Alloactinosynnema sp. L-07: one gene and its partner. The protein of the gene in region 2 interacts with the protein of the main gene of each other region in a pairwise test. Links are inferred from orthologs where the notes say so. Each region holds a gene or a part of one and is shown on either strand. Other genes may lie near its edges.

Evidence for each region.
Region 1: the proteins of ndk (region 2) and BN1701_RS17255 interact in binary tests that used the Escherichia coli proteins (3 or more experiments, as listed by UniProt). The link is inferred for Alloactinosynnema sp. L-07 from one-to-one orthologs.

What each region holds. Positions count from the first base shown.
Region 1 is NZ_LN850107.1:3,905,390-3,920,995, forward strand. Bases 6,168-9,050 are described here. They hold BN1701_RS17255 (uracil-DNA glycosylase), read right to left. Parts: upstream 8,005-9,050; coding sequence 7,330-8,004; downstream 6,168-7,329. Other genes in these bases: BN1701_RS17245 (M28 family metallopeptidase), read left to right, coding at 6,168-6,452; BN1701_RS17250 (hypothetical protein), read right to left, coding at 6,504-7,139; BN1701_RS17260 (gamma carbonic anhydrase family protein), read right to left, coding at 8,020-8,541; BN1701_RS17265 (GNAT family N-acetyltransferase), read right to left, coding at 8,514-8,990. Also shown: ATP-dependent DNA helicase RecG, read right to left, coding at 1-1,576; BN1701_RS17230 (DAK2 domain-containing protein), read right to left, coding at 1,622-3,253; rpmB (50S ribosomal protein L28), read left to right, coding at 3,458-3,649; BN1701_RS17240 (MFS transporter), read right to left, coding at 3,683-4,870; more of BN1701_RS17245, read left to right, coding at 5,130-6,167; BN1701_RS17270 (HEAT repeat domain-containing protein), read right to left, coding at 9,072-9,623; BN1701_RS35640 (hypothetical protein), read right to left, coding at 9,634-10,938; BN1701_RS17280 (DUF6879 family protein), read left to right, coding at 11,367-11,885; BN1701_RS17285 (helix-turn-helix transcriptional regulator), read left to right, coding at 11,872-12,711; BN1701_RS35645 (hypothetical protein), read left to right, coding at 12,771-13,079; BN1701_RS17295 (hypothetical protein), read left to right, coding at 13,076-13,288; BN1701_RS17300 (DUF6230 family protein), read right to left, coding at 13,285-13,974; BN1701_RS17305 (hypothetical protein), read right to left, coding at 13,974-14,588; BN1701_RS17310 (DUF6114 domain-containing protein), read right to left, coding at 14,585-15,136; BN1701_RS17315 (DUF6230 family protein), read right to left, coding at 15,130-15,606. UniProt on the Escherichia coli protein: Excises uracil residues from the DNA which can arise as a result of misincorporation of dUMP residues by DNA polymerase or due to deamination of cytosine.
Region 2 is NZ_LN850107.1:462,823-478,405, reverse strand. The notes cover bases 8,432-11,291. They hold ndk (nucleoside-diphosphate kinase), read right to left. Parts: upstream 10,137-11,291; coding sequence 9,726-10,136; downstream 8,432-9,725. Other genes in these bases: BN1701_RS35195 (hypothetical protein), read right to left, coding at 10,351-11,268; BN1701_RS02310 (ABC transporter ATP-binding protein), read right to left, coding at 8,432-9,302. Also shown: BN1701_RS02340 (translation initiation factor IF-2 N-terminal domain-containing protein), read right to left, coding at 1-1,981; BN1701_RS02335 (TIGR03936 family radical SAM-associated protein), read right to left, coding at 2,161-2,916; BN1701_RS02330 (S8 family serine peptidase), read left to right, coding at 3,153-4,523; BN1701_RS02325 (TIGR03960 family B12-binding radical SAM protein), read right to left, coding at 4,520-6,487; BN1701_RS02320 (ABC transporter permease), read right to left, coding at 6,730-7,569; BN1701_RS02315 (ABC transporter permease), read right to left, coding at 7,570-8,376; more of BN1701_RS02310, read right to left, coding at 8,376-8,431; BN1701_RS02290 (phosphotransferase), read left to right, coding at 11,504-12,355; BN1701_RS02285 (JmjC domain-containing protein), read right to left, coding at 12,347-13,561; BN1701_RS36295 (hypothetical protein), read right to left, coding at 13,635-13,793; BN1701_RS35190 (hypothetical protein), read right to left, coding at 13,909-14,328; BN1701_RS02280 (helix-turn-helix domain-containing protein), read right to left, coding at 15,144-15,583. UniProt on the Escherichia coli protein: Major role in the synthesis of nucleoside triphosphates other than ATP. The ATP gamma phosphate is transferred to the NDP beta phosphate via a ping-pong mechanism, using a phosphorylated active-site intermediate.

The DNA of each region.
Region 1 (15,606 bases), 3.4 Mb from region 2 along the record:
CCACCGCGAGCGGCGGACGCCGGTCTGAGCCCTCGTCGCCGCCGGAGGCGTCCTCGGCCGCGGCGTCGTCGCCGATGCGCGGGCACACCACATAAGCCTGGTGCCCCTTGCCGACCTCCTCGCGCACGCGCTGCCAGACTCGGTCGAGCCAGGCGGGCCGCTCGGCGACGGGCACCACGTTGGTCGAGATCGGCGAGCGGCCCGCGGGCAGCTCGCGCAGCGCGGAGGTCTCCAGGTCGCCGTAGACCGTCATGGCGACGGTGCGCGGGATCGGCGTCGCGGTCATGACCAGCACGTGCGGGCTGACGTTCTCCCCCGCCCGCGCCCGCAGCGCGTCGCGCTGCTCGACGCCGAAGCGGTGCTGCTCGTCGACCACGACGAAGCCCAGGTCGGCGAAGATCACCTTGTCCTGGATCAGCGCGTGCGTGCCGACCACGATGCCCGCCGCCCCGCTGGCCGCGTCGAGCATGGCCTGCTTGCGCTGCGGGGCCGACAGGGAGCCGGTGAGCAGGGTGATGCTGGTGGCGTTGTCGGCGCCGCCGAGCATGCCGCCCTGCGCGAGGTCGCCCATCATCTCGGCCAGCGAGCGGGCGTGCTGGGCGGCCAGGACCTCGGTCGGCGCCAGCAGCGCGGCCTGCCTGCCCGAGTCGATCACCTGCAGCATCGCGCGCAGCGCCACGATCGTCTTGCCGGAGCCGACCTCGCCCTGCAGCAGCCTGCTCATCGGATGGCTGCCGGAGAGGTCCTCGGTGATGGCGTGGCCCACCTCCACCTGGCCCTTGGTCAGGGTGAACGGGAGCCGCTGGTCGAACGCGTCGAGGATCCCGTCGGGCCGGGGCGGGCACGCGGGCGCGGGGCGGGCGCCCGCGGCCTGCCTGCGCTGGGCGAGCACGAGCTGCAGCGCCAGCGCCTCGTCCCACTTGAGCCGGGTCTTGGCGGACTCCACATCGGACCAGTCGGCGGGCAGGTGGATCGCGCGCACGGCCGCGTCGTACTCCGACAGGCCCAGCTTCTCCCGCAGTTCCAGGGGGAACGGGTCGTCGATGGCGTCGAGCATGCCCAGCGCCTGGTGCACGCACTGGGCGATCTGCCAGGACTGGATCTTCGCCGAGGCCGGGTAGACCGGGATCAGGCTGCCCGCGAACTCCTCGACGTTGACGTCCTCGGTCGAGTCGATGAGCTGATAGTCCGGGTTGGCCAGTTGCAGCTTGTTGCGGAACGCGGTGACCTTGCCCGCGAACAGCGCGTCCAAGCCGGGGCGCAGCTTGTCGAGGTGCCACGGCTGGTTGAAGAACGCGCACTCCAGCGACTTCTTGCCGTCGGTCAGCACGACCTCGACGATCGAGCCGCGCTTGGTCTTCATCTGGCGCTTGTTCACCGAGACGACCTTGGCCATCACCGTGACGTGCTCACCGACCTCCAGGCCCGCGATCTCGGTGAGCTGGCCGCGCTCGGCGTAGCGGCGCGGATAGTGGCGCAGCAGCTCGCCCGCGGTCTCCAGGGAGAACGCGGCGTTGAGCGCGTCGGCCGACTTCTTGCCCACCACCCGATCGAGCTTGTCGCCCAGCGAAGCCATAATCCTCCGTTCCGTGTCCGGCCCGATTATGTCGTCCGGCCCCGACTATTCGAGGCCCAGGTTCAGCACCGAGTCGGACTGGCCGCCGCGGTAGACCATCAGGTCGGCCTCCGGGCGGTCCGTGCGCAGATAGTCGGCCAGCGATTCCGCGACGCCGGCGGGTGCGTCGCGGCCGAGCAGGGCGGTGACCAGTTCACCGCCGACGGCCAGCATCCGGTCGACCACCCCGCACGCGACCTTGGCCAGCGTGTCCGCCGTCGGCGGTCCCGGCTCGATGAGCACCACCTCGCCGTCGGCGAACCCGACGACGTCGTCGGCCTTGCACGGCCCGATCCAGGTGATCGCGTCCTCGGCGGCGACGACGACCGCGCCACGCCTGGTCGCGGCGGCGGCCTCGGCCATGGCCACCACGTCGTCGCCCGCCCGCCTACGCGGGTCGTGCACGGCGATCGCGGCCAGCGCCTGCACCGGGGACGCGCACGGCACGACGACAACGTCCTGACCCGCGGCGACAGCGCGGATGGCGGCCTCGTCGGCGATCTCCATGAGCCCGTGGTCGCCGGGCAGCACGGTGACGTGGGCGGCGCCGGTGCCGGTGATGACCTGGAGCAGCTCATACGGCGTCGGCTCGTCGCCATCGGCCACCCGCAGCACCGCGACGCCCTCGGCCAGGAACAACTCGGCCAGGTCGTCGCCGCGCACCGGGGCGACGACCGCGCGGTCCTTGGCGTAGCGCCCCGCCTCGGCGGAGACGGCGTCGGCGAACCGCGCGACCCGGATCTGGCGGGGCCTGCCTGCCTCGATCCCGGCCTCGATCGCCGCGCCGACGTCGTTGCAGTGCACGTGCACCGTCCAAAGGTCCGCGCCGTCGCCGACCACGGACACGCAGTCGCCCAGCCCGTCGAGCGCGTCACGCAGCGCCGCGACGTCGGTGGCCTGCTCCAGCAGGTACATGACCTCGTAGGCGAAGAGGTCCGAGCCGTCCTCGCGGGCCGCGACCAGCGGGTTCTCCGGCCTGCGCGGCGCGGCCGTGTCGGCGCTGACCCGCGCGGCGGCGGCCAGTTCGGGCGGGCGCCCGCCGATGACGGCGACCAGCGCGTCGAGCAGGACGACGATCCCGCGCCCGCCCGCGTCGACCACGCCCGCCTCGGCCAGCACGTCGAGTTGCTCGGGGGTCCGGTCCAGCGCGTCGGCCGCGGCGATGGCGGCGGCCGCGGCGACCTCGGGCAGGGTGTCCGGGCTGTTCGCGGCCGCGGCGGCGTCAAGGACGCTGAGCATGGTGCCGGGCACCGGCTTGGACACCGCGGCAGTGGCCAGTTCAGCTCCCCGAACGAGCGCCTTGTGCAGCAGCGGCCCGGTGACTTCGTGCTGGTCATGGACGGTTTCGGCCACCCCGCGCAGGAACTGCGAGACGATCACCCCGGAGTTGCCGCGAGCGCCGGTCACCGCGCCTTTTGCCAGCACCGAGAACGCGCCGCCCGCGTCGGACCGCTCGTCGACCGGGGCTCGCAGCAGTGCCTCCAGCGCCGCGCGCAGGGTGTTGAGCAGGTTGGACCCGGTGTCGCCGTCGGCGACCGGGAAGACGTTGATCCGGTCGATGTCGGCGCGGTGGGCGTCCATGGACTGCACGCAGGCCGCTGCCCATCGCCGCACCTCGCCAGCGTCGAGCGCCTGCAGCACGCCTACCTCCCGTGGGTCCTCGCTTAACCGGGCAGCGTAGCGACCGCCCGGCCACCCGGTTTGGAACACCACGCGGGCACCCGTTACGCTGTGATGACTGCCCGGGCCTGCCTGGGCCCTCGTACGTGCGCCCACGAGTTTGACAGTGTGTTGTTCAAGCTGTTCGAGCCGTGGGCACCGCAACCTGAAGGAGTGTCTGACGTGGCTGCCGTGTGCGACGTCTGTGGCAAGGGGCCAGGCTTCGGCAAGTCGGTCTCGCACTCCCACCGACGCACCAACCGTCGGTGGAACCCGAACATCCAGAGCGTGCGCGCCAAGCTGGGCATCTCCCAGACCAAGCGCCTCAACGTGTGCACCTCCTGCCTGAAGGCGGGCAAGGTCGTTCGCGGCTGAGCTGAGCTCTTTATCGAAACCGGCGTCGGTGACTCAGGTCACCGACGCCGGTTTCGTTGTGCCCACCGCACGTAAGGCGCGCAGTGCCGCCAAGCCCGCGACCAGCGCGGCGACCCCGGCGATGGCGAACGACGGCCGCGCCCCGAACACCGCCACCACGGCGCCGCCGAGGACCGTCCCGAGCACGTTGGACCCGATCAGGATCGCGCCCGCGGTCGCGAAGACCCGGCCCCGCAGGTGCTCGGGCGTCCGGGAGCGCAGCAGCCCTTGGTTGCAGACGTTCTGCAGCCCGTTCGCCGCGCCGCCGAGCAGGTAGCCCAGCGCGACGGGGGCGGTGAACGGCAGCAGAGCGGGGACGAGCATGGCGATCCCCATCGCGCAGCACGACAGGCCAAGCCCGGTGAGCAGCGCCCGTTCGGTGCGCGACCGCCCCGCCACGCGCACCCCGACGAACACCCCGGCCATCCAGGCCGCGTGCAGCACCCCGAGCGTGGCGGCGCCGCCGCGCAGGACGTCGGTGACGTAGAAGACGTTGGCCACGTCGGCCGCCATGACCCCGGCCATCGCCACCGCCAGGCTCACCGACGCCACCCGCAGCACCGGATCGGCGGCGACGTGCCGCCACCCGGCCAACGCGTCCCCCTGGCGCCTGCGCCGCCGCGCACCCCGGGGATCGCGCTCGGTCCGGACGAACCCCAACATGGCGGCCTGCACCAGATAGGTGGCGGCGTCTATATATAGAGCATCCCGCGTTCCGAGCGTGGCCACGAGCAGCCCGCCCGCCGCCGATCCGGCGAGCATCCCCAACGTGCGGCCTGTCGCCACCACCGCGTATCCGCGCGTGGAGTCCCGCTCCCCACAGATCACCGGCACCATGGCCGCCGCGGCCGGGTTCACCACGGCGGTGCCGCAGCCGAGGAACACCAGCATGACCAAGACCAGCGGCAAGGTGTGCAGCACCGCGACGACCCCGATCACCGCCCCCGCCTGCACCACCTGCCCGATGATCATCAGACGGCGGTTGGGGAGCCGGTCGACCAGCAAGCCCGCCAGCGGCGCGCCCAGGGTGACGGGAACGAACTCGGCGATCAGCACGGAAACCACGGCGAAGGAGCCGAAAGTCTTGGCGTGCAAGAGAAGCACGATCAGGGTGACCGCTGTGCCGAACATCGACACCGCCGAACCGGACGCTACCAACAGCAGATCCCGACGCCCCGGCACCGCACCGACGGTATCGCCGAATTCCCTGGAACAGAACGGACATCACACCCTTAGCCCGCGCGCTCTACCCGGAAGGGCAGTCGACCAGAGCGCGGTTCACCCGGTCGCCCTATCGGTTTCCCGAACGGCCCTGTCGACCGCGAACACAGTCAGACATCCGCATATGGCAATCGAAGGCGACTTTTGAACCTTTAGCGCACAACCGATCTACGCGACCATGCGACTGGTTGTCCCCGAACCCTGCTTGGAGGCAGCAACCATGTTCAAACGAACTCTTGTGCCGCTCGCGGCCGGAGGTCTGCTCGTCGGCGCGATCCTTGTTGTCCCCATGGCGAACGCGGCGGCACCCCAGGCCGTCGCCGCCGTCCCGGACATCTCGGTCGCCAACGTCCAGGCGCACCTGACCGAATTGCAGACCATCGCCACGAACAGCAACGGCAACCGCGCGCACGGAACGCCCGGGTTCCAGCGGTCGCTGGATTACGTCAAGGGCAAGCTGGACGCCGCGGGCTTCACCACGTCGACCCAGCCGTTCACCCACAACGGCGCGACCGGGTACAACCTGATCGCCGACTGGCCCGGTGGCGACCCGAACAACATCCTGATGGCGGGCGCGCACCTGGACAGCGTCACCGCGGGCGCCGGGCTCAACGACAACGGCTCGGGCACGTCGGCTGTCCTCGAGGTGGCGCTCACCGTGGCGCGGGAGCAGTTCAAGCCCGCCAAGCACCTGCGGTTCGGCTGGTGGGGCGCTGAGGAACTGGGCCTGATCGGGTCCAAGTACTACGTCAACAACCTCGGCGGCACCGAGCGGGCGAAGGTCAAGCAGTATCTGAACTTCGACATGGTCGCCTCGCCGAACGCGGGCTACATGGTCTACGACGGCGACGCGCACCCGAGCGGCTCGGTTCAGATCCAGCGCACGATCGAGGAGTTCTTCACCGGCATCGGTGTCCAGACCGAGGAGGCCACCGGGATCACCGGGCGCTCCGACCACGCGCCGTTCGCCGACGCGGGCATCCCCATCGGCGGCATCTTCACCGGCGCCGAGGGCACCAAGACCGCCGCCCAGGTCCAGAAGTGGGGCGGCACCGCGGCCGCGTTCGACGCCTGCTACCACCGGTCCTGCGACCGCAGCAACAACATCGACGCCACCGCGCTCGACCGCAACTCCGACGCGATCGCGCACACGGTGTGGAAACTGGCCGACACGGGCGCCCCGCCGCCGCCCCCTGGCAAGGTCTTCGAGAACACCAACGACGTCAACATCCCCGACGCGGGCGCCGCGGTCACCAGCGCCATCACCGTCTCCAGTCTCACGGGCAACGCCCCGGCGACGCTGAAAGTGGACGTCGACATCAAGCACACCTGGCGCGGTGACCTCGTCATCGACCTGATCGCGCCCGACGGATCGGCGTACCGGCTGAAGAACTCCAGCGCCAACGACTCGGCCGACAACGTGATCGCGACCTACACGGTCAACGCCTCCACCGAGGCCGCAAACGGCAGTTGGAAACTCAAGGTCCAAGACGTCGCCCGCTACGACACCGGCCACATCAACAGCTGGAAGCTCACCTTCTGATCGCTGACCGCGGAGCCGCGCTCGACCGGATCTCCTTCCGGCCGAGCGCGGCTACGCGCGAATGGCGACCAGTGACTTGGGCAGCCCGGCGGCGCGCTCCCGCCAGATCTCCGAGCCGGGGAACAGGTGCCGCATCTCGGTCGCCGAGACCAGATCGGTCGCCAGGATCGCGTCGATGGCGGCGTTCCGGTCGAGCGTGGCATGGCCGAACGGCCAGCGGCGCACGACGGCGGCCCGCAGGATCACCGGCAGGAATTGCAGCGCCGGGAACGTCCAGTGCGGCTCCACCGGGAAGTACCGGTACGGCGTCTGCACCCAGTGCCGGTCGGCGGCATCGTGGATCACCCCGGCCAGCCTGCACCGCGGCCCGTAGCCGCCGACGTGTTCGAGCAAACTGTTGGACACCACCAGATCGAACCGCTCGCCCGAGACCTTGACCGGGTCGCAGGCGTCGTCGACGACGTGGCGCAACCACGGTTCCGGGGCGGCCGCGTCCACCAGGTTGACCGTCGTGACCGCCGCGGGACGGACGGAATCGTTGCGCCAGAAGGAAGGCATGCCGCCGAGGTCGAGCACCCGCAGGTCAGCGAGATCGGGAAACCGGCCGAGCAACTCCTGCCACCGCTTGGCCCGTGCCCGACTCGACACCGAGCGCGGATTGTCCGGGTCGTTCAGCAACCGCTTCATCCGATGCACCACAGAGCCCATGAGTTCCCCTTGGCAGTCGACGGTCGAACCGAAGTCGATCATTCAAGGAGTCGGCGGTGCGGCTTGCCTGCTACGAGCCGGGCCGAACTCCACCCGGCTGGGCCAACGAATTCGCGCTGGGTGGAGGCGTTCAGCGGCACGGCGGCGGCTGTTTGGTGCACCCCTGCCGTTAGGGCAGCTTCCAGTCGACCGGCTCCGCTCCCTGCTCGGTCAGCAGCGCGTTCGCCTTGCTGAACGGCTTCGACCCGAAGAAGCCCGCGTGCGCCGACAGCGGGCTCGGATGCGCGGACTCGATCGCGGGCACGGAACCGAGCATCGGCCGCAGGTTGCGGGCGTTGCGCCCCCAGAGGATCGCCACCAGCGGACCGCCGCGCGCGGCGAGCGCGCGGATGGCCTGCTCGGTGACGTCCTCCCAGCCCTTGCCTTGATGGGAGTTCGCCTTGCCGGGCTCGACGGTGAGTGCCCGGTTCAGCAGCAGGACCCCGTTGTCCGCCCACGGCGTCAGGTCGCCGTTCGAGGGCAGCGGGTGCCCGAGGTCCTCGCAGTACTCCTTGTAGATGTTCACCAGGCTCTTCGGAATCGGCCGGACGTCGGACGCCACCGAGAACGACAGCCCCACCGCGTGCCCGGGCGTCGGATACGGGTCCTGCCCGACCACCAGCACCCGCACATCCGCGAACGGCTGTTGGAAGGCGCGCAGAACGTTCTCCCCGGCGGGCAGGTACTTCCGCCCGGCGGCGATCTCGGCGCGCAGGAATTCGCCCATCTTGGCGATCTGATCCTCGACCGGGGCCAGTGCCTGCGCCCACCCGGCTTCGACGATCTCAGTCAAAGGTCGTGCCACGCCGGAAAAGCCTACTCAGTCCAGCCGACGCAGCCCCGCCCGGTACGCCTGTGCGTTGGCCAGGTAGATCTGGACGATCCCCGAGGTCATGTCCGCCTCGACCACGTGGCCCTCCCGGACCCGCGCCGGAACGCCCAGCGCCATGGATCGGGCCGGGATGTGCCCGTTGAACGACATGACCGCGCCCGCTCCCAGGATCGCCCCGTCCTCGACCACCGACCCGTTCAGCAGCACCGACCCGGAAGCGATCATGCACCGGTCGCCGACGGTGGCGCCTTCGATGTGGACGTTGTGCCCGATGACGCAGTCCGCGCCGATCTTCGCCGGGTGGAACGGGGTGCAGTGGATGACCGTCCCGTCCTGCACGCTGGTCCGCTCCCCGATCTCGATCGTTCCCGCGTCGCCGCGCAGGACCGCCTGCGGCCAGACCGACGCCCCTGCGTGCAGCGTGACGGCGCCAATGACCGTGGCGTCCGGGTGGACGTAGGCGTCGGGGTGGATGGTCGGCGTCAGGTCGCCGAGGGCGTAGACGGGCACGCGATCTCCTTGCCGAGGTGAACGGAGAGTTCGTGTCCGGCATAGTGCCCGAACGCGGGGATGTCGGCATAGCCGGACGAGAGGTAGAGCGCGACGGCCTCGGGCTGCTTGGTCCCGGTCTCCAGGATCAGCCGCGCGATCCCGGCCCGCGCCGCGGTCCGCTCCAGCTCGGCGAGCATCTCCCTGGCCAGGCCCTTGCCGCGGCCGGCTGGCGAGACGTACATGCGCTTGATCTCGGCGGTGCCGTCGCCGTGGTCGCGCCAGCCGCCGGTGACCAGCGGGCGGCCATCGACGTAGCCGACATAGAACCGACCGAGCGGCGGGGCGAACTCGGCGGGGTCGACGGGCGACTCGTCCGGGCTGCCGTAGCGGATCACGTACTCGTCCTGCACCTCGTCGATGAGCAGGCGCGAGTGGGGGTGGTCGTAGGCCCTGGGTTGGATGTCCACCCCGCGATTGTCGTCTGTCCGCCGTCTGAAACGTGGCGGCGGGGCCGTGGACCTCGCCACAGCCCCGCCGCCCACTTCAGGTCACCGCGCCGGACGCTCGCCGGGCATGAGTCCCTCTGCCGCCACCGCCTGGGGCACGGCGTCCGCCTCGCCGGGCATGAGGCCTTCCGCCAGGTCGGCGCTCGGGCGTTCGCCGGGCATCAGCCCCTCGGCCGACGGTGGTTCCGGCTCCGACTCGGCGGTGGCCACCGACTCCTGGGCCGATTCCCAGATCCCGCTGTCGTCGAGCCCGGCGGCCCGCGCGTTCTTGGCCCGCACTCCGGGGTCTTTGTCCTCGGCCAGAGTCGCCTGGACCACCTCCGCGCGACTGGACGCGAGGTTGCCGGTGCCCGAGGCCGCGGCGACCCGCACCGACGGGTCCGGGTTCGCGGCCGCGGCCAGCAGGATGTCCACGACGCCGTCGTCGTCGATGAGGCTGGCCAGGTAGGCGGCCTTGGCCGCGAGCATCGGCTCGCCGCCCTCGACCATGCTCTTGAGGTGGGGTAGCGCCTCGGCGCCCATAGCCGCGGCCGACTGGTAGTTCGGCTCCTCTGGGATCAGCGCGGCCCGCACCTGTTCGAATGTGATTGCCATCGAGCCCTCCTCACAGGTCCTGGGTGAACGGGCTTGCCACCATTGTGTCGCGTTCGCTCGCGATCAGGTCCGGTGGCGGATTGGTGATGTTCGCGGTGCCGCCGCCGGTCATGAGCCGGTTGCTGTCGCTGACGTGGTTGAGTCCCAGCACGTGACCGACCTCGTGGCCGAACGTCCACTGCGTCGCGCCTTGGGCGACCACCGCGCCGGGCTGCCCCGCCGGGTGCGCGGCGCACCCGTTGAACGGCGGGACGGTCGACCGGACGAAATACACCACGACGTCGTTCGGACCCGCGTTGTTCCGGTTGGCGAACAGCTGGATCTGCTCGGCCGTGGCGTTGCCGCGGGTGCAGGTGCCGACGTCGACGTCGTTGAGGGTGGGCAGGTTCAGATTCTCCGTGGACGCGTGCTGCACGTGCACGCCGACGGAGCCGTACACCTCCCGCATCCGCTGCATCACCGTGGCCACCGAGACGTTCGGGTTGGTGAGGATCTTGGTGTGCACCCGGACCGTCGGCACCCGCGCCCACCACTTGTGCCAGAGCGCGTTGTCCGTGCCGCGCACGAACGTGTCGATCCGGTTCGGTCCCCACGACGCCGCGGCGGGCCCGCTGGTCAGTATCCCGCCGAGACTCTCCCAGCCCGACCAGCCGCCCTGGTACCACTTGTGCCACATCGCGTTGTCGGTGCCGCGGACGAACACGTCGAGCCTGCCCGCGGCCCAGGACGAGACGTCGGGGGCGCTGGTGAGCACCCCGCCGAGGCTCTCCCAGCCTGACCAGCCGTTCTGGTACCACTTGTGCCAGAGCGCGTTGTCCGTACCGCGCACGAACACGTCCAACCTGCCCGACGACCAGGACGCCACCGCTGGGTCGCTGGTCAGCACCCCGCCCAGGCTCTCCCAGCCCGACCAGCCGTTCTGGAACCACTTGTGCCACAACGCGTTGTCCGTGCCACGGACGAACACGTCCAGTCGCCCGGACGACCAAGACGCCACCGCGGGCCCGCTGGTCAGGATCCCGCCGAGACTCTCCCAGCCCGACCAGCCGTTCTGGTACCACTTGTGCCAGAGCGCGTTGTCCGTACCGCGCACGAACACGTCCAGCCTGCCCGACGACCAGGCCGCCACGGCAGGCCCACTCGTCAGGATCCCGCCCAAGCTCTCCCAGCCCGACCAGCCGTTCTGGAACCACTTGTGCCACAACGCGTTGTCCGTACCTCGTCCGAACACGTCAAGTCGCCCGGACGACCAAGACGCCACCGCCGGATCGCTGGTCAGCGTCCCGCCGAGGCTTTCCCACCCAAGCCAAGTCATCGCGACCTACTCTCACGAAGTCGGGATCGTGTGTCTGTTCGTCGGCTCCTGGGAGACGTTTGTTAGTGGCGGACAAAGTCCTCGCGCGAACGCGGGCCGACCCCGCCCGATCGAGCGACAAGGCCGACCCGAACGGGCACCCGCTTACCTGCTTCCCGATGGGTCGACATTTATGCGGAAGCGTGACTGACGCCGATGGCTGCCCCACCACCTCTGCTACAACGTAATCATGACGCCACAGCGAGTAACGATTAGCCTGCGCCGCATAGCGGGCGACTGCCAGGACGACGACTGTCCGGCGGTGTACCTGTCCGATCGAGGAACAGTCGTGTTCCAAGGCGATAGCGTGTCCCTTGCCAACGGGCTTCGCCTCGGTCAAGGTGAACAAGCCGTCGAGTTGCCAATGACCGTGGTCAGGGAGGCCATCCGTGCGCTTGGGACATGACGGTTCCCGTAACCTGTTCCGCACCTACCTGAGATCGGCGTGGCGCTTCGAGACACAGCCGACGTACACGATCCCCGGCGAGGCGGACTCCCTGGGCCAGTTTCTCGCAGGCCGGCCCGAGCCCGATCTCGCGCCAAGATACATCGAATGGCTCGAATTGACGCGCGCCAATGTAGCCGCGGGCAAGTCGATCGGGCGAGTGAAAGTTGTCCGTCGGCCGTTCACCGACTACACGCGGTATGCGTTCGCCTGGGGAATACCGCGCAACATCGAACACGGTGAGGACATCCGCATCCTCGACGCGACCGGCTTGACCCTGGATCTACCCGCCGATGACTTCTGGCTTTTCGACGACACCGAGGTCCTCCGCCTGACCTATCGCGAAGACGGGACGCTGATCAGCCGTGAACTCCTGGCTGATCCGCCGATCGAAAAGTATCGGCAGTGGCAACGAGTCGCACTTGAACGTTCCGTCCCATTCGAGGACTATGTTCGATCCTGAACGCCAGCAACGGGAACGCCGGGATCTGGCCGATGCCCTTCGCGATATGCGGAGGGCCGCAGGCCTGTCCGGCGAGCGTTTGGCCGCCCGATGCGCGATGTCCCAATCGAAGATCAGCCGTATCGAGCGCGGCAAGATCCTGCCGTCGGTGACCGATGTCGAAAGAATCCTGTCCGCATTGGGTGTCGACCCGAAAGAGACGCAGCAGTTCCTCGACCTCGCAAGAACCGCGAACGTCCACTATCGGTCGATCAGGGCGCTGGCGGAGATCGGCCTTTGGCGAGGGCAAAACGAACTCTCGGCCCTGGTCGCCTCCTCAACGCAAGTCCGATACTTCTGTCCCGCTGCCCCCTCGGGGATGATGCAGACCCCCGAATACGCGGCAGCGATCCTGACGCCGACGGTTCGAGGCAGGCCTGCGCGCAATGTCGAACGAGCTGTCGAAGCTCGGATCGAACGGCAAACCGCCCTGTACGACGCTTCGCGAAGTTTCACCTTTGTGACGACCGAACAAGCAGTCCGGTGGAACCAAGCTCCGGCCGAAGTGATGGCGGCCCAAGCCCGACACATGGCCGATCTGGCCGAACTGCCGAACGTGACGATCGCTGTCGTTCCGAACGACGCACAGATGAACGCGGTCCCGTTGAGCAGCTTCGTCGTCTATGACGAACGATTCGTCATGTGCGAATTGTTCTCCGGCAGCGTCATACTTCGCGACCCGCAGGAAGTCGCGTATCACGTCAACGTCCTCGAACACTTCCAGGAACGCGCGCGAGTGAACCAGGAAGCAGCCACTTTTCTGCGGCAGATGGCAAACGAGTCCTAATAATTCGGATGCGCGACTGAAACATGCCTTTCAGCAGCGCACAAGACTAGGTTCGCCTTGTGGAAATCCTCGGTTTGACCAACCCCTATCGTGGGGACAAGGCTTGCTCACGAGCATTCCGCCACGGGTTCACCTTCCGTTGGGTGAAGAATGACCGCTACATCGCCGTCATGCGCGGAATTTGCGTGGATAGCCGCCGATACCTGATCATCGACGACTATCTGGCGAACCATCATGTGCACGAAACCCCGCAACCCGTCATCGACGTGATCCCCGCGTGTTCGGAGGACTGGTGGGACACACCGCTGCTGCGCCGAACAGCGGACTCCTGGGCCGCGAAACGCTCCGCCCACGGCCACACCAAATGATCCGCATCGAGGACACCGACATCGCCAAGGCGCTGGCGATGCTCGCCGCCAAGGCACCACAAGTGTCGGCCGCGATCATTCGGGAGGACCTTGCCGTCGAGCAGATCGACGCGCTGTTGACGATCCTGACCGACACCACGGGCTACGTGCGCGAGTTGCGTTTCCGCTGGTTCGGCGTCGAGGACCTCGGGGACAGTGGGGGGCGTTAGCTCGGCGGGGCTGTCGGGGCCGGGGGCGCTGGGCACGTCGTATTGCCCGGTTCCAGTTTGACCTTCAACCCCGGCAGCGAGAACGGCCCCACGATCTCCATCGCGTACACCTTCCCCGACAGCTTGGTGAACTCCGCGAACGTCGCGTCCGCGCCGAAACGGTGTTGGGACGGGTTGGCGTCCAGTGGGTTGTCCACATAGGTACCGTCGGGGTTCTTGATCGTCGTCACGTCCTCGCCCGTGATGCCGAACTTCACCACGCCGTCCAGGGTCAGGGTGCCCGCCACCAGCTGTCCGTCCAGTTCGACGTTGCGGGCGTCGACTTCCCAGGTGGCCAGGTTGCCGTCGCCGCCGGTGAGTTTGAGGGTGAAGTCGAGGCCTGCGATCTTCTGGCGGACCGCGATGCACAGCTCGTTGAGTTTGCCCTGGGCGAAGCCCGCGCGGACGAGGCGGATGTTCTTGAGCACCACCGTTCCGTCCGCCTGCTTCACCTTCTGCGTCGCGTCCACCACCGACAGGCCGAAGTCGATGCCGTAGAGGCCGCTGGTGGCCAGGTCGGCGGTGCCGCTCTGGATCACGACGCTGCTCGCGAGCACGCCCGTGCGCAGGCCCATGGCCAGCAGGAGCACCACGAGCAGCGACGGGACGCCGAGTATCGCCGAGCGGCCCCACCGGGTTCCGTTCATCAGGTGCCGCCCAGCAGGGACAGGGTCGCGTTGGGCAGGTTGACCGGGTTGTCCCGCTGGCCGGGCTGGGGCTGCGGGTTGTAGGAAGTCAGGGCGTAGGCGTCCATCCGCAGCCAGCAGCCGGAGATGTTGAGGCTGAGGTCGTCGGGCACCCACGACCAGGTGAACAGGCACAGGCCCCAGCGGAACTGCAGGCCAGACCCCCACACGTCCGTCCACATCGACGCGCCGGAGTTGTTGGAGCCGCCGAGTTCGATGGGGCCGGGGGCGGTGATGCGCATCTGGTAGTCGGGGCGGGTCTGCTGGATGAGGGCGTTCTGGTCGACCACCAGCCGCTGGAAGCGGTAGTGGTTCACCGAGCGGGTCGTGCCGTCGGCGACGGTGATGGTGGTCGTGCCGAGGTCGACGAACGAGTACGCGTGCCACTGGTAGCCGCCGATGCTGTCGCGGCCGAACTCGATCTTGTAGGACGTCGGCACGACGCAGAAGCCGATGTTCGGGTCCTTCACACAACCCGACGCGGCGCCCGCAGCGGACACCGAGACGTCCGGGAAGACCGCCGTCGTCACCAGTGCCGCCAGGACCGCGGCGGCGGCGGCCAGCCGCACGATCACGACTCGGCCCGCCCGCGCGGCTTCTTCGGTCCCCAGCCGAACACCATGGCCGACCCGAGGACGCCCAGCAGCGTGCCCAGCAGGAACCCGCCGAGGTTGGACGCGACGAACGCGGCCACGGCCAGGATGCCGCCCATGATCCCGGCGACGAGGCGCTGGGTCGGGGCGAACCAGGCGATCAGGCCCAGGACCATCAGCCCGCCCCCGGTGACATACCCGGCGACGCCGCTCGCGCCTGCCGAGAGCATGACGACGATGGGGGCGACGGTGAGCGACATGATCGTCCAGCCGCCGAGCATCATCCACAGGCCACCCCAGAACGGGCGGGTGCGGCGGAAGTCGCGAAACCAGCGCCTGCCGGTCGCCAGCCAGGCGAGCACACCGCGAGGCTTCTCCAGAACGAAGTCCGCTTCGACAACGTCCACAGCGGACACATCGGCCGAGGTCGGGTCGAGGTCATCGGTGAACTGGCCATCGCCGGGAGCCTGCTGTTCGCGGTGGACCGCGGGGTCCCGCCGGTGCCTGCCCGGTTCGGCGCGGGTCAGCATGTGACGGTCCCAGGCAGGATGGTCAGGTTCAGGCCGGGCAGACCGATGCTCCCGATCAGCTCGACGGTGTATGCCGACGCGTCCAGGTTGGTGATCTTGACGGTGCCCGCCTCCAAGCCGAAGTTGCCCGGCGTGCCGCCCTCCAGCGGCGTGGCGCCCATCTTCACGTCGTCGGCGGACTTGCCCAGGTACATGTCGGCGAAGTTGCTGTTCGACGCGTTGACCGACGTCGCCTCCAGGACCAGGTCGGAGGCGTTGATCTCCGCGGTGGCGTCCGGGGTGCCGTTGACCGGCTCACCCGCGGTGATCTTGAGCGTGTACGGCAGCCCGGCGATGCTCTCGTGCACCACCCCGCAGAGCCCGTCGAGCTTCGCGGACTTGAAACCCGCGCGCGCGGTGCCCTTGCTGGTGCCCGTGCCGCCGTTGTCGACGAGCCGGTCGTGCAGCAGCGCGGCGAAACCGGCGCCCTC
Region 2 (15,583 bases):
CGATGTCGCGCAGCCGCAGCTGGCGGACGATCTCCTCGGCCGACTCCAGGTTGTTGCGGGTGACCGTCTCCTCGAGGTTGCCACCCGATCCGGTGAACTTGCCCGTGTTGACGTCGATGACCGTCATCGCCTCGGTGCGGTCGATGATCAGGTAGCCGCCGGAGGGCAGCCAGACCTTGCGGTCGAGCGCCTTGAGCAGCTGCTCGTCGACCCGGTGCTCGTTGAACACGTCCTTCAGGCCGACGTGCTTGCGCACCCGCTCCAGCAGCTCGGGGGCCACGTGGCGGACGTAGGAGTCGATGGTCTCCCAGGCGGTGTCGCCCTGGACGGCCAGCGCGGAGAAGTCCTCGGTGAACAGGTCGCGCACGACCTTGACCAGCAGGTCGGGCTCCTCGTAGAGCAGCGACGGCGCGCCGGACTTCTTCACGCCGTTGGTGCCATCGGACTTGTCCTTGATGACCTGCCACTGCGCCTGCAGACGACGCACGTCGCGGCCCAGTTCCTCCTCGCTGATGCCCTCGGAGGCGGTGCGGATGATCACACCGGCGTCCTCGGGGACGATCCGCTTGAGGACGTCCTTGAGCCTGCGCCGCTCGTTCTCCGGCAGCTTGCGGGAGATGCCCGTGGCGCCGCCACCGGGCACGTAGACCAGGAAGCGGCCGGGCAGCGAGATCTGCGTGGTCAGCCGGGCGCCCTTGTGCCCGACCGGGTCCTTGGTGACCTGCACCAGCACGCTGTCGCCGGTGGACAGGGCCTGCTCGATCTTGCGGGCCTTGCCCTCCAGACCGGCGGCGTCCCAGTCGACCTCACCGGCGTAGAGCACGGCGTTGCGACCGCGGCCGATGTCGACGAAGGCGGCTTCCATGCTGGGCAGCACGTTCTGCACGCGGCCCAGGTAGACGTTGCCGACGAGCGACCCGGTCCCGGCCGAGGTGACGAAGTGCTCGACGAGCACGCCGTCCTCAAGCACGGCGATCTGGGTGCGGTCGGGGTTCTCGCGCACGATCATCGCGCGGTCGACGGCCTCGCGGCGGGCGAGGAACTCGGACTCGGTGAGGATCGGCGCGCGCCTGCGGCCCGCCTCGCGGCCGTCGCGGCGGCGCTGGCGCTTGGCCTCGAGCCGGGTCGAGCCGCGCACGCTGCGCACCTCGTTGCGGGCGTCGGCGGCCTCGGTCTTCTCGTCGCGCGCCTCGCGGACGTGCACGACCGTGTTGGGCGGGTCGTCGGTGGCGGCGGCGTCGCCGTCCTCGTCCCCGCCCTTGCGGCGGCGACGGCGGCGACGGCGGCGGCTGGCGGCGTCGGACGGCTCGTCGTCGGACTCCTCCGCCTCGGCCTCCTCGGCCTCGGTGGACTCGTCGTCGGCCTTGGGCTCGGTGTCGCCGTCCTCGGCTGCGCCCTTGCCGCGGCCACGGCCGCGGCGGCCGCGACGGCGGCGGCGGCTGCCGCTGTCGTCGTCATCGTCGGCCGGGGTCTCCTGAGCCGACTGGGGCTCCTCGACCTCGTCCTCGACCAGGTCCTCGGGCTCCTCGCGGTGCACCGGCTTGACCGGGGCGGCCTTGACCGGGGCCGCGACCGGCTCCGGCGGCAGGAACAGCGGCGACGCCGAGGCGAACACCGGCGTCGGCGGGGTTCGCCGCACCCGGACGGGCTCCGGCTCGGGTTCGGGCTCCGCCTCGACCTCGGGCACGGAGACCTCGGGCACCGCGACCTCAGGCGCCTCTGGCGTGGAGGCGGCGGCCTCGGGCGTGCCGATAAGGGCATCGGCGACCTTGAGCGCGACGTCGCGGCTGACGCTGGACTGCGCGCCGCGGACCTCCTCGCCCAGGTCGGACAGCGCACTGATGATGTCCTTGCTGCTCAGGTCGAGCAGCTTGGCCAGGGCGTGCACCCTGACCTTGGCGGGCAGATCAGCCAGCGCGGCGTGGGTAGGTGTGGTGGCAGCCCCGCCGGTGCTTCCGGCAGGGTTCGACGTATCCGACATGTAGCTCCTCCGCCCCCGGGCGCGTCCCTGCAGACGCGGCCGCTCAGGGGCCTAGTTGTGTTCCACCGCGCGAAGCGGCGGGAATCCTCGCCTTAAGCCGTCGGCCGGACCGGTCGTGGACCGGCGCCGGTTGACGGCAGGTCGTTCGACCACGGTGAGGCACTGCGGCTCCCGGCGGACTATCCGGCTGTCGCCGCCCTGTCGAGGGCCAGCGGGTCGGACAGAACGCCATCATCGTCAAGCCGTCCCTGGGCCATCCGCGTCGCCTTCGCGGGCACGGGCGGTTCCAGGGCGGCGACGACGCGCAACGCGCTCAGTACGTCGTCGGGTCGCACGGCTGGTGTTGTCTGCCGGACGACCGCGACCAGTATCCCATACGCCGGGGTGTCGGCTGACATGTCGATACCCACACCTACTGGCGAGTCGCGATCAACGTCGGCGGAATCGAGCACGTCGAGGGCGATAACCGCAGGTCGGGCGTCGATCAGCTTGCGCCCGTCCTTGGTGAGCCGCTCGACCTCGACGTGCTCGGCGGCCATGAGACTGGTCACCGCGGCGCGCAGGTCCGCGGTCGCGACGCCGACCAGTTCGATCCGCCAGCGGCTGGCCTCCATCCGCTCGGCGAGCCCGCCCGGTCCGGCCGTGACCGACTCCAGCACGTCCAGGCCCGGCGGCAGGGCCGCGTCGAGCGCGGCGGCCAGCTTGGCCGGGTCGACCCGCTCGACCACGGAGATCTCGACGTACTCGGCCTCGCTGGCCACGCCGGTGGGCGCCGCGCCGATCCACGAGATCTTCGGGTGCGGGCTGAACCCCTGGGAGTAGGCCATCGGCACGCCCGCCCGGCGCAGCGCACGCTCGAACTGGCGGGCCACGTCGCGGTGCGAGGTGAAACGGAGCCTGCCCCGCTTGGCGTAGCGCAGGCGCAGCTTCTGCACCGCCGCGGCCGAGGGGTTTGGCTGATCCTGGCGACTCAGGACTACTCCTTCTGGTGGCTGCTTTCTCTTCCGGTGGTGGTTCAACCGGCAGAATGGAACCGTACCGTCAGCGCCAATTCGAGCGTCGAGGTTGTTTCGCGGACCCGTCGTGGCTACCGTCCGCATCGAATGGCCTGTGCAGCCGAGGGCCGTAACGGAGGTAACCAGTGCCTCTGCCGCGCCGATCGAGGGCGACAGTGGTTGGTGTCGCGGTAGCCGCGACCATGCTCGGCTGGGCCGGGCAGGCCGCCGCCGTACCGCTGGAGCCGGGCGTCATCAACTGCGGTGAACATGGCCCTGACGTGCGGTTCGTCGTTCTTTTCGAGCCCTGGACCCCGGCCGTGGACGCCACGGCGGAGACCTCGTCCAAGTGCGGGACCACGGTGGCATACCACCCCCAGATCGGCGTCGGTGTCGTGCTGTCCAGCGACCGCCGTTTCCCCAACCTGATGGGCCGCGACCGGGTGTTCAGCGCCAAGGCCGCGGTCGGCAAGTCCAAGCGGCTCAGCGAGCCCCCCGCGGTGTCCGACCGCTCCCGAACCGACCGGACCGCCGAGCAGTCGGACATGGCGATGATCCGCGCCGACCAGGCGCACGCGGTGACTCTGGGTAGCGACTCGGTCGTCGTCGGTGTCCTCGACTCGGGGATCGACGCCACCCATCCGGAACTTTCCGCCGCGGTCGACCCGGCGCGGTCGGCGGGCTGCCTGACCGGCAAGGCCGACCCGGCGCCTGCGGCCTGGCGGCCGACGACCTCGGCACACGGGACCCACGTCGCGGGCGTCATCGCGGCCGCCGACGACGGCCACGGTGTCACCGGCGTGGCGCCGGGCGTGCGGCTGGCGTCGGTGAAGGTGGTCGACGACGCCGGGTTCGTCTTCCCCGAGGCCGTCGTGTGCGGGCTGATGTGGGCTGCGGCCAACCAGTTCGCGGTGGCCAACCACAGCTATTTCGTCGATCCGTGGCTGCAGACCTGTGACCGCGACGGCGAACGCGTCGTCGCCGAGTCCGTCCGCCGCGCGGTCGACTACGCCACCCGCCGCGGCGTGCTGTCGGTGGCGGCGGCGTCGAACGAGAACATCGACCTGGCCCGTCCCCGCGGCCAGGCTGTCGGCGCGAACGGCGAGCGCCGGACCCTGGACGCGAGTTGCAAGGTCCTGCCCGCGGGTCTGCGCGGGGTGGTCGCGGTGTCGGCGGTGGGCCCCGACCAACTCAAGACCGGGTACAGCGCCTACGGCCTCGGCGTCATCGACGTGACCGCCCCCGGCGGCGCGGGCGACGAGTGCGTGCTGTCGACCGTTCCCGGCGGCTACGGCCGCTTGTGCGGCACGTCGATGGCCGCGCCGCACGTGACCGGGGTCGTCGCGCTGCTGGCAGGCCGCCACCCCGGCGCGTCGCCGCAGTCACTGACCCGGCGGCTGACCACGCAGGCCGTCGCCGTGGCCTGCCCCGGCGACTACGACCTGGACGACGCGGGCGGGCAGGACGCGTACTGCTCCGGGTACGCGCCCTACAACAGCTTCTACGGCCACGGCCTCGTCGACGCCTTGGCCGCCGTCACCAGTTAGTTGGTCAGCGCGGGGTTGCGCACCGGGGAGCCGATGCCGACCGGGCTGATCGGCAGCAGCTTGCGGCCGGTCGGGCCGATCTCGATGTCGGTGCCCATGGCCGGGCACACGCCGCAGTCGAAGCACGGCGTCCAGCGGCAGTCGTCCTGCTCGCGGGCGTCGAGCGCGTCCATCCAGTCGTCCCACAGCCACTGCTTGTCGAGGCCGGAGTCGAGGTGGTCCCACGGCAGGACCTCGTCCTCGACGCGCTCGCGCGTGGTGAACCAGGCCAGATCGATCCCCAGCGGCGCCAGCTCGGCCGCGGCGGCGGAAGTCCAGCGCTCGTAGGAGAAGTGCTCGCTCCAGCCGTCGAACCGGCCACCCTCACGCCAGACGCGCTCGATGACCCGGCCGACGCGGCGGTCGCCGCGGGAGAGCAGGCCTTCGATGAGGCTGGGCTTGCCGTCGTGGTAGCGCATGCCGATGTTGCGGCCGAGGCTGCGGTCGCGGTCGGAGTTGACCGCCTCACGCAGCTTGCGCAGCCGACTGTCCACTGTGTCCGGATCGCACTGGGCGGCCCACTGGAACGGGGTGTGCGGCTTGGGGACGAACCCGCCGATGGAGATCGTGCAGCGGATGTCCTTGCGGCCACTGGCTTCCCGGCCCGCGCGGATGACGTTCTTCGCCATCTCGGCGATCTGCAGGACGTCCTCGTCGGTCTCGGTGGGCAGCCCGCACATGAAGTACAGCTTCACCTGCCGCCAGCCGTTGGCGTACGCGGCGCTGACGGTCTTGATGAGGTCCTCTTCGGACACCATCTTGTTGATGACGCGCCGGATGCGCTCGCTGCCGCCCTCGGGGGCGAAGGTCAGCCCGGAGCGACGGCCGTTGCGCGACAGCTCGTTGGCCAGGTCGATGTTGAACGCGTCGACCCGGGTGCTGGGCAGCGACAGGCCGGTGTTGGTGCCCTCGTAGCGATCGGCGAGCTGCTTGGTGATCTCGCCGATCTCGGAGTGGTCGGCGCTGGAGAGCGACAGCAGGCCGACTTCCTCGAACCCGCTGGCCGCGAGTCCGGTCTGGATCATCGCGCCGATGCCCTCGATGGAGCGCTCGCGCACCGGGCGGGTGATCATGCCCGCCTGGCAGAAGCGGCAGCCGCGGGTGCAGCCGCGGAAGATCTCGACGCTCATCCGCTCGTGCACGCTCTCGGCCAGCGGGACCAGCGGCTGCTTGGGGTAGGGCCACGCGTCGAGGTCCATGGTGGTGCGCTTGGCGACGGTCTCGGGGACGCGGTCGCGGTTGGGCACGGCAGGCCCGAGCGCGCCGTCGGCGGTGTAGGTGACGTCGTAGAAGCGCGGGATGTAGACGCCGCCGGTCTCGGCCATGCGGGTCAGCAGCTCGTCGCGGCCGCCGGGGCGGCCCTCGGCCTTCCACTGCCGGACGATGTTGGAGATTTCGAGGACAGCCTCTTCGCCGTCGCCCAGCACGGCGGCGTCGATGAAGTCCGCGATCGGCTCCGGGTTGAACGACGCGTGCCCGCCCGCGAGCACGACGGGGTGCTCCTCGGTCCGGTCCTTGGCGTGCAGCGGGATCTTGGCGAGATCGAGCGCGGTGAGCATGTTCGTGTAGCCCAGCTCGGTGGAGAAACTGACCCCGAGCACATCGAACGCGCCGAGCGGACGGTGGCCGTCGACGGTGAACTGGGGGACGTCGTGCTCGCGCATGAGCTTCTCGAGGTCCGGCCAGACCGCGTAGGTGCGCTCGGCCAGGACGTCGGGCTGCTCGTTGAGCACCTCGTAGAGGATCATGACGCCCTGGTTGGGCAACCCGACCTCATACGCGTCGGGGTACATCAGGGCCCAGCGGACATTGGCGCTGTCCCAGTCCTTGACGGTCGCGTTCAGCTCCCCGCCGACGTACTGGACGGGCTTGGAGACCCTGGGGAGCAGGGGCTCAAGCTGAGGGAAGACTGACTTGACGCTCACAGCGAACCAGAGTAGCCCGTCCGAGTTCGCCCGATTGAGCGGAGCGGGCGGTCACGCCCGTGGATAACGTGGAACGTGTGCCCAGACACGTGACGATGCGAGAATTCGTAACCAACAGCGAGGCCATCTTCAGCGCGATCGAGCAGGGCGAGCACCTTGTCATCACGCGCGATGGAGTCCCGATCGCCGAGGTGGTTCCCATTCGCCGTCAGGATCCAGATTCACTGGATTAAGAGCGATGTCTAGGAAAGCAGGAGTTTGCCCAGTCTTCGGGCCGAGACGACAACTCCCACCGCCACCATGACCGCGAAGTACGCGAGGTGGCCGAGCATCGAAGCGTCCACGAAACCCGTGCAGAGGCCGCGCATGAGTTCTATGGCGTGGTAGAGGGGGAAGCATTTCACGGCGAAGGCGATCGCCTCCGGGTAGACCGTGATCGGGAAGAACGTGGTCGAGAACAGGAACATCGGCAACAGCGCGAGCTGCACGTAGTCGAAGTCCTGCCACGACCGCATGTACGTCGTGCACGCCATCGCCACCGCGGCGAAACCGAACGAGATCAGGATCGCGGCGGGCAGTGCCAGCAAGGCCCACCACGACGTCAGCAGGCCCATTCCGAGCATCACCGCGAGGAATCCCCCGGCATACAGGGCACCGCGGATCAGGGCCCAGGTGATTTCGCCGATGGCGATGTCGAGGGGTCCCAGTGGGGTGGCGAGAACCGCGTCGTAGAGCTTTCGGTATTTGAACTTGAAGAAGAAATTGAAAGTCGCGTCGTAAACCGAGCCGTTCATCGCGGAGGCGGCCAACAAAGCTGGGGCGACGAACGCGACGTAGGTCATCGGTTGGCCGGTCGGGCCGACGACGTCGCCAACGAGTTTGCCGAAGCCGAAGCCCAGGCCGAACAGGAAGAACAGCGGCTCGAAGAACCCCGTGAATATCAGTAGCCACGTGCGGCGGTTGACGATGGCGGCGCGTTCGATCAGGACGCTCGCGCGGCCCGCGTACATGCCGGTGGGCAGCACGCGCAGGAGCAGGCCCACCGGTTCGGGCGGGGCGGGTGGCCGGTCCAGGACTGTCATCTAGACCGCCAGCTTTCGCTCGAAGACGCGTTTCCCCAGGTAGGCGCCGAGGGCGAGCAGGGCCACCAGATAAGCCGTGTGACCCAGTGCCGACCACAGCTCGACGGTGCCGAAAGTCAGGTCGCGCGACAGTTCCGTGCCGTGCCACAGTGGGGTGATCCACACCAGCGGGCGGACCCAGCCGGGCAGTTGGTCGACCGGGAAGAACGTGCCCGCGAACAGCGTCATCGGGATGATGATGAACCGGAACAGCACGTTGAAGCCCTGCCCCTCGGACTCCAGCGTCGCCGAGTAGGCCACGATCGGCGCGGCGACGGCGGTGCCGGTCAGCACCGCGACGACGACCGCGAGCACGATCGCGGGGCTCGTCACCGCCCCCAGGACTGCCGCGATCAGGGCGAACGCGACGGCGGAGAAGCCCAGGCGGGCGGCGATCCAGGCGAGTTGGCCGCCGAGGACCTGGGCTGGCGTGATCGGGGTGGCGGTGATCGCCAGGTAGGTCTGCTGCCAGCGGAAAGCCGACAGCACCGGGTAGGTCGACTCGAACGCCGCGATCTGCATCATCGACGCCACGAGCAGCGCGGGCGCCAGGTACTGCACGTACGGCAGACCGAGGGTGACCTCGCCGGGCCGCACCTGCGAGCCGAACCCGAACCCGAGCGCGACCAGGTACAGCACGGGCTGCAGGAAGCCCGACGTGACCGACGCGCGCCAGTTCTTGCGGTACCAGATCCAGAGGCTGTCGAACACGAGGAACGAGGCGCGCACCGGGGACAGCACGCGGCCGGTCGGCTGGACGGTCGTCATCAGTCGACCAGTGTTCGGCCGGTGAGCCGGAGGAAGACGTCCTCCAGCGAACTGCGGCGCACCAGGCTCGACACCGGCCGGATCCCGCGCTCGTGCGCGGCGGCCAGCGCGGCCTCGCCGTCGGCGGTGTAGAGCAGGAGCCGGTCGGGCAGCACCTCGACGCGGTCGGCGAGGTCGGCCACGCCGTCGGCCTTCTGCTCGCCCGGCGGGAACCGCAGTTCGAGCACCTCGCGGGTGGAGTAGCGGGCGATCAGCTCGGTGGGACTGCCTTCGGCGGCGATCCGGCCGCCGTCCATGACGACGAGACGATCGCAGAGCTGCTCGGCCTCATCCATGTAGTGCGTGGTGATGATCAGCGTGACGCCCTGCTGCTTGAGCCGGAACAGCCGGTCCCACAGCAGGTGACGGGCCTGCGGGTCCAGGCCCGTGGTCGGCTCGTCGAGCAGCAGCAGCTCAGGGTCGTTGATCAGCGAGCGCGCGATGGTCAGCCGCCGCTTCATGCCGCCGGAGAGGGGCTCGACCGGGTCGTCGGCACGCTCTGTGAGCTGGGCGAAGTCGAGCAACTCGACCGCCTTCGCGCGAACCTGCGCCTTGGGCATGCCGAAGAAGCGGCCGTAGATGTGCAGGTTCTGCCGAACCGAGAGTTCGGTGTCGAGGTTGTCCGCCTGCGGCACCACCCCGAGCCGGGCCCGGATGCTGGGCCCCTGCCGGAGCGGATCCATCCCGAGCACACTCAACTCGCCGCCGGTGCGCGGCGACACGCAGGCGATCATGCGCATCGTCGAGGACTTGCCCGCGCCGTTGGGCCCGAGGAACCCGAACGCCTCCCCCGGCCGCACCTCAAGATCGATGCCGTCGACCGCGGTGAAGTCGCCGAAGCGCTTCGTCAGCCCCTCCGCGCGCACCAGCGCGCCGTTGCCACCCACTCGGCCACCCTAGACAAGGGCACCGACAGTTCCGAGTGGATTTCGGCCTGAACGCGACGCCGCCGCCCCGAGGTTCTCGGAGCGGCGGCGCGGTCGGGGCAGAGCTCAGAGGTTCGGGAACCAGAGCTTGATCTCGCGCTCGGCGGACTCGGCCGAGTCGGAGCCGTGCACCAGGTTGTACTGCACCTCGAGGCCGAAGTCGCCGCGGATGGTGCCCGGGGTGGCCTTGTCGACCGGGTCGGTGCCGCCCGCGAGCTGGCGGAACGCCGAGACGGCGCGGGGGCCCTCGACGACGAGCGCCACGACCGGACCGGAGGTGATGAATTCGAGCAGGGACTCGAAGAACGGCTTAGTCAAGTGCCCACTAGGGACTAGTGGGCACTTGACTACATATCCGCAGTTCAGAGGCCCGCCAACGTCCGATCAGAGGTCAGGGAACCAGAGCTTGACCTCACGCTCGGCGGACTCGGGCGAGTCGGAGCCGTGCACGAGGTTGTACTGGACCTCTAGGCCGAAGTCTGCGCGGATGCTTCCGGGAGCTGCCTTCTCGACCGGGTCGGTACCGCCCGCGAGCTGGCGGAACGCCGCCGCCGCACGCGGGCCTTCGACCACGAGCGCCACGACCGGACCAGAGGTGATGAACTCCAGGAGGTCACCGAAGAACGGGCGCTCAGCGTGCTCCGCGTAATGCTGCTCGGCCAGCGAGCGGTCGACGTTGCGCAACTCAAGCGCGACGATCGTCAGCCCCTTCCGCTCGATACGCGAGATGACCTCGCCGACGAGACCACGGCTCACACCGTCCGGCTTAACCAGGACCAGGCTGCGCTCGCTCACGCTAGCTCCTCATACAGATCAGAATTGGTTGTTGCCTCGGGATCGACGAGGACGCGGTCAGCGTAGCTACCGGCCTCGCCCCGAACTCACACGGGAGCGTGGGATGGCATTGGGCACCTGCGGGCGACAGCAGGCTCCCGCACAGAGTGCAGTCGAAGGACCCAGGTGTCGAACGACAGCAAAGTGGATCAACATCGCAACAACCGACAGTCACCTAGGCGACAACGAGGCCCGCAAGCGCGGTTTGCACGTCAGGGTTCATGGCGATGCTGTTCAGGATTCGTCCGATGGCCCGGACGTTACGTCGGATTGCCCCCTCGTCAGGCTCGTCGCGCGCTACCTCGTCGAGCAACTCGCCAGCGATAGCTTTGACGTCGCTCTTGTCGTCATCATCGAGCTCCCAGCCTGAAACCTTGCCGAGGATCTCGCGGAGCGCATTTGCGAGTGGCTCATACTGCGGCATCACGACGGAATCATTCCGATTCTGCGCAATGTTCTGACCGACAGCAACCTGAGGACGGTCGCCATTCACTGCCACATTTACCGTGCCGCCAGCATTTACTGCTCGCAGATACTCAGCCACAGCTCCCCCAAAATCCGTTACACAGTCTCGACCATTATGTGTGAGCCTTGGCCGCAACATTCCAGGCCCGGACTGGTGAGAGCCACCACTTATTAGACCGACCCGAACGAGGTAATCCGCCTCACGAGCAACGTCGATGAGCCCGAAGGTCACGCCGTTGTGGCGGGCCGACGGACTGACAAGGAAGTCGTCCCAGTTCGTGACCGTCTCGGCTCTCCGCTCGTGATCGTCCAGCCAGCGAAGCATTATGCGTCGCAACGCACGTGTTCGCTCACCTGGATCGCCCGCGCGCTGCGCACGAATCTGTTGGACAAGATCCAGGCCGCGAGCGGTGATGCGGGCATCAGGCCCACCCAGCGTTGACCAGTCTTTCACCAAGTCGCGGCTCGCAAGATACTGAACGAGAAGATAACCGAGCTCGGCCCTCGCCGCGGCACGACTCTCGAAGAACTCGCCCACGCCCGGAGTATCAGCCCCGTCGTCATAGTGGTCGTACAACCACTCCAACAAGCTGTGACTCAACTCTGCAATATCCGGCGGCAAGGTCACCCCGTCCAACGTCACGGACTCCGCATCTGACTCAGTCGGACGCGGCAACTGTGACAGACATCGCCGCTCCCAGCCTGCGACGTTACACAAGGTGGCCGCAGCCACCGATCACCTCGCAGATCATTCGTGAGTCTACGTGTAACTATCCAGCAGTCGTCGCCCCCTGCTGTGACAAGGCAAGCACGGAGGGTGCATCATGTACTGCCCCCGTCTTGTCCAATCGAAGGGCGTCCTTGTGAGCGTCGCTCAGCCGTCCAGCGTCGTCCCAAACCCCGTCTTCGATGTGCGGGAACAACCGCACGACGACGTCCTCGACAGGGTCGAGCGCACCCTAGGGGTCACGCTTGAACGATCATCAGTCGTGTTCGGCATCTACGGTGCCACCGAGGGCTTCCGCACTGCCGCGGGAACGTGGGTGCGGGTCGAGCGCCGCCAGCGTTGGCGGATCAACAGCGCGGTGTGGGTCGGTCTGGAGGCCGCAGCGACCATCCGCGGCGTGCGCAAACCGGAGTGGTTCCAAGGGGCAACTTGGGTCGACCCCGAGCGCGATGTTGTCTGGCGCGCGGACGAGGTCGAACTAGTCAACGCCCCGATCGTGGATACCCCTGCTTCCGCCGTCACGCTGCCGGGCTCATGGTGGACGGAACTTCGGGACTCGCTCGCCGCGCTTGGATCGCACTCAACTGAGCGGGTCGGGATGAGTCAGGCTCATCTGACCAAGCGGATAACCGAGGTGTTCGGCGATCTGGACACATCCGTGGACGAGTGGGCGACCGCACACACGGACGTGCACTGGGGCAACCTCACCGTCGACGGCTACCTTCTCGACTGGGAAGACTGGGGCGCGGGGCCGCGTGGACTCGACGCGGCGTGCCTGTGGCAGGCGTCGTTGCACGATCCCGAACTGGCCGCTCGTGTTCAGCACGAGTTCTCGGCGGACATGACATCACGCTCGGGAAAGCTCGCTCAGCTATTGCAGTGTGCAAATGCTGTCCGCATCGCCGCCCGGCGCGGGGAGTCAACACCGCTGTCGGTGGCCGCGCAGGCGGCGGCGGACGTGCTGCTGGTGGAGCTGCGTTCAGTTTGACGCGCGCTGGCCCACCACGCCGACATAGCCGGTGGCGAGTTCATCGGTCAGTTCGACGCAGAGCCCCTCGTTGGTGAGAGCTTCTGCGATGACGCGTGCATCAATGCTGGTCGCGGTTGCGACAGCAGCGACGTTGGCGGGATTGCCCGACAGCAACAGCCGAACAGCGGGTTCGGCGGCAGCGGCGAATCGGATCGCCTTGCCTGCCGCGAGCACGTCGATGGTGTCGTCATTGGACTTGATGTGCGGTGGAAACTCGGTCACGCACACTATGTCCATCGGCGGGCCGAAGGTGCCGTGCGTGCGAACCGCTCGATGAGCCGGGCGCTCCAGTTCTCGGGTAGTGAGGTACTCCAGGGGTGGGTACTTCGCCAGCAGGCCGGGCACGAGCGCGCTGAGCGTGAGGTCTTGTGCCCGCTGCTCGGCAGGAAGTGCCCACCGTTTGAGGTCGGTGCGGAAGACTTCTTCCTCACGTGACCGATCTGCGATCCAGGCCAGCCAGTCAACGCCGGTTCGCTTCACGAACCCGAACGTGACGTGCAGGCTGTAGCCGTCGCCGCAGTCAGTGCGGGTGGCTTGGTGCCAATACCCGCGCGGGATGTGCATGACGTCGCCCGCGCGCATGGTGCCAGCCCAGACCACTTCGTCGCTGGACACCCGGTTGGGTTCAGCGTCGCGGTACATGGGCGCTGCGCGGGACGCACCCCTGACTTCCCAGGTCTTCTCCCCGCCGAGCTGAACGATCAGCACGTCATGGTCATCCCAGTGAAGGTCGAATCCCGAAGCCTCGTTCGTGGTCAAGTATGTGTTGACCTGCACCAGCTCCCGAGACCACCACTGCAACGCGCGGCACGCGACCTCCATCGTCGGGTCGAAGGTGTCGAACGAGTCGAGAACGACGGTACAGCCGGATCGGATGAGGTCGCCCAGCTTGTCCATGCGAGCCATCGGTGTGGTCTGGCCACGCCGTGTCACGGCGTTGGCCAGGTAGGCATCCGGGTGCAACTCCGCACCGCCTTGGAAGCAGCGCAATTGGGGCGAAGTCAGCGAGCGGCGCATGATCGCATCGAGCAATCGAGTCGGCGTGAGAAGCCGAGTGCAGAGTGCGGCATCCTCCATGGTCCCCTTGGCGAACCGTTGCCCTAACATCTGAGATCCGTTCCAGCCCAACGCTTTCTCGACGGCCTCGATCAGGTAGTGATCCACGTGTGTGCTCCTTAGCGAAGACAAGACAGCGGCGGACCGGCGCAACGCTGAGCCGATCCGCCGCCGTGGTCGGTTACTCCATGGATTCCGGGATGTTCAGGCCATCGCCGCCAGCGTCGCCGTGACCATCCCCACCGCCATCCTTCGACGGGTCGCCCTTGGCCACGTCGAAGCGGTCGCGCACGACGGACAGGTGCTGGACACCAACAACCAGGCCGGATTCATCGGTCATTTCATTCCCTCCCTTCGTTCCTCGTTGTTCAGGCTGGTGCGGATCAGGCGTCGGCGCCTACCACTTATCGGGTGATCCGCTCACCCGCGCGACAGAAGGCGACACAGGCCGACGCTCAGGATTGTTGGATGCCGAGATGGCCCGAATGGCGCATGGCGCCACGTCGGTCGCGCTCGTCTCGAAGATCTCCGAACACCTTGTCCACGACCGAATCCAGCTCACCGCTGGTCGACCACAGAGCCGCGTCTTCGGGCAGCGGATCCGCGGGATCGAACCGGTCACGCACTCGTGCTGCCACAGCGCAATCCGCCGATCGGATCACGATCGTGTCGATGTACCCGTTGGCGCTTGGGCGATACAGGTAGAGCCCGTCGACCTTGGCGAACAGGTTCGGTAGCGGAAGCGCCCGAAATCCGTTGCGGCATAGGCGCGCAACCTGGTCCCTAAGTACCTGCGCTGCCGCCGCATCCAGATGATTCCTCGCTGACACCCGATATGCGGACGGCTGATGTGTCGAACTTGCGACGCGCTTCATCAGACAACCCCGCCCATGCGCTCCGCGACCGAACGGCAGACCGCACAGATTTCCGCCGCGGTGTTTGGCATCGCGATTTCCCCAGCCCTGACCCATGTGCGGCAAACCGCGACCGCAACGTACCCGTACCGCTCGCCCCCATCCACCCTTCTAGGGCGACCATCGCTGGTACCCAACATGTGCACCGGCTGCGGCTCATGGACTCCACGGACCCAGATCGGTTCGGTTGCGATGACCCTCATCTGGAGACTCGCCCACCGAGCGTTCCGGCGGACCCGCACGGCGTCGCCCACGCCGCCGTGCCGGTCGGCCTGCGAGGCACGGTCGACAGCGAGTCAGCGGTCTCGCCACGCATTTCCTGCGCCTCGCCGGAATCGCACGGTGGCCGGAAACGCGACCCGGCAGAGGGGCGCCGCCTCTTCGCCGTGCGGCTGCTGGCGGGGGTATGCGCGGTGAGCGCATCCAGCAGCGGTGGAACACCCGACGGGCAGATGCGAGTCAGGAGTCCACTCCCACCCGTCGGGCTGACATAGGCAGGCGTGGACACGTCAGGCGTGGAAAGTGCACTCGCTCGGCCACGAACGATCGCCACGGCAACAGCCAACTCAGTCGCCCTACGGCGAGCGTCTCGACGGCGCTCCAACAGCACGGCCAAGCCATTCAGGCACAGGCCCACCACCGCCACCAACAAGAGTGCAGCGAAGTGGGTACCTGCGACCGCGAACACGATCACCATGTCGTCACCTCCTGTATCGGAGACGACGTTATGAGTGACCTAGATCAGTTTGTGCACCAGAAGTACACACGGGTCGAGTTCACCCGTTTGGCGCTACGCCCATGCGATAGGCCAAGCCCCGAAGTTCACGCCCACCCGACTCTCGCCGTGCACGGCGAAGCTGGTCGGAGACCGCCTCCCGAACGAAGACGTCATTGCGGATCCGTTGCGGCGCCAACTCTTCCGCTCGCAGCAACGCCGTAAGCCCCTGATCGCGCGACTTCGCGTCTTGGAACATCGCCCGGCCAAGGTCGGCCCAGAACTCCGCCTGCCGGCTTGGAGACGGAATCAGTTCGGGGTGAACGTCCCGCGCGATCTCCGCAACCTTCGGCCCGTCACCGAACTCGGTTGCCAATCCGACACGCCAGATTCCGACGTTGGTTCGCCCGAACCAGAGATGAGCGAACGAACCCACCTCGGCTTCCAACCTGGCAGCGATTCCCGCCGCCTCGGTGAGATGCAACTCGGCCGTGTCGCGGT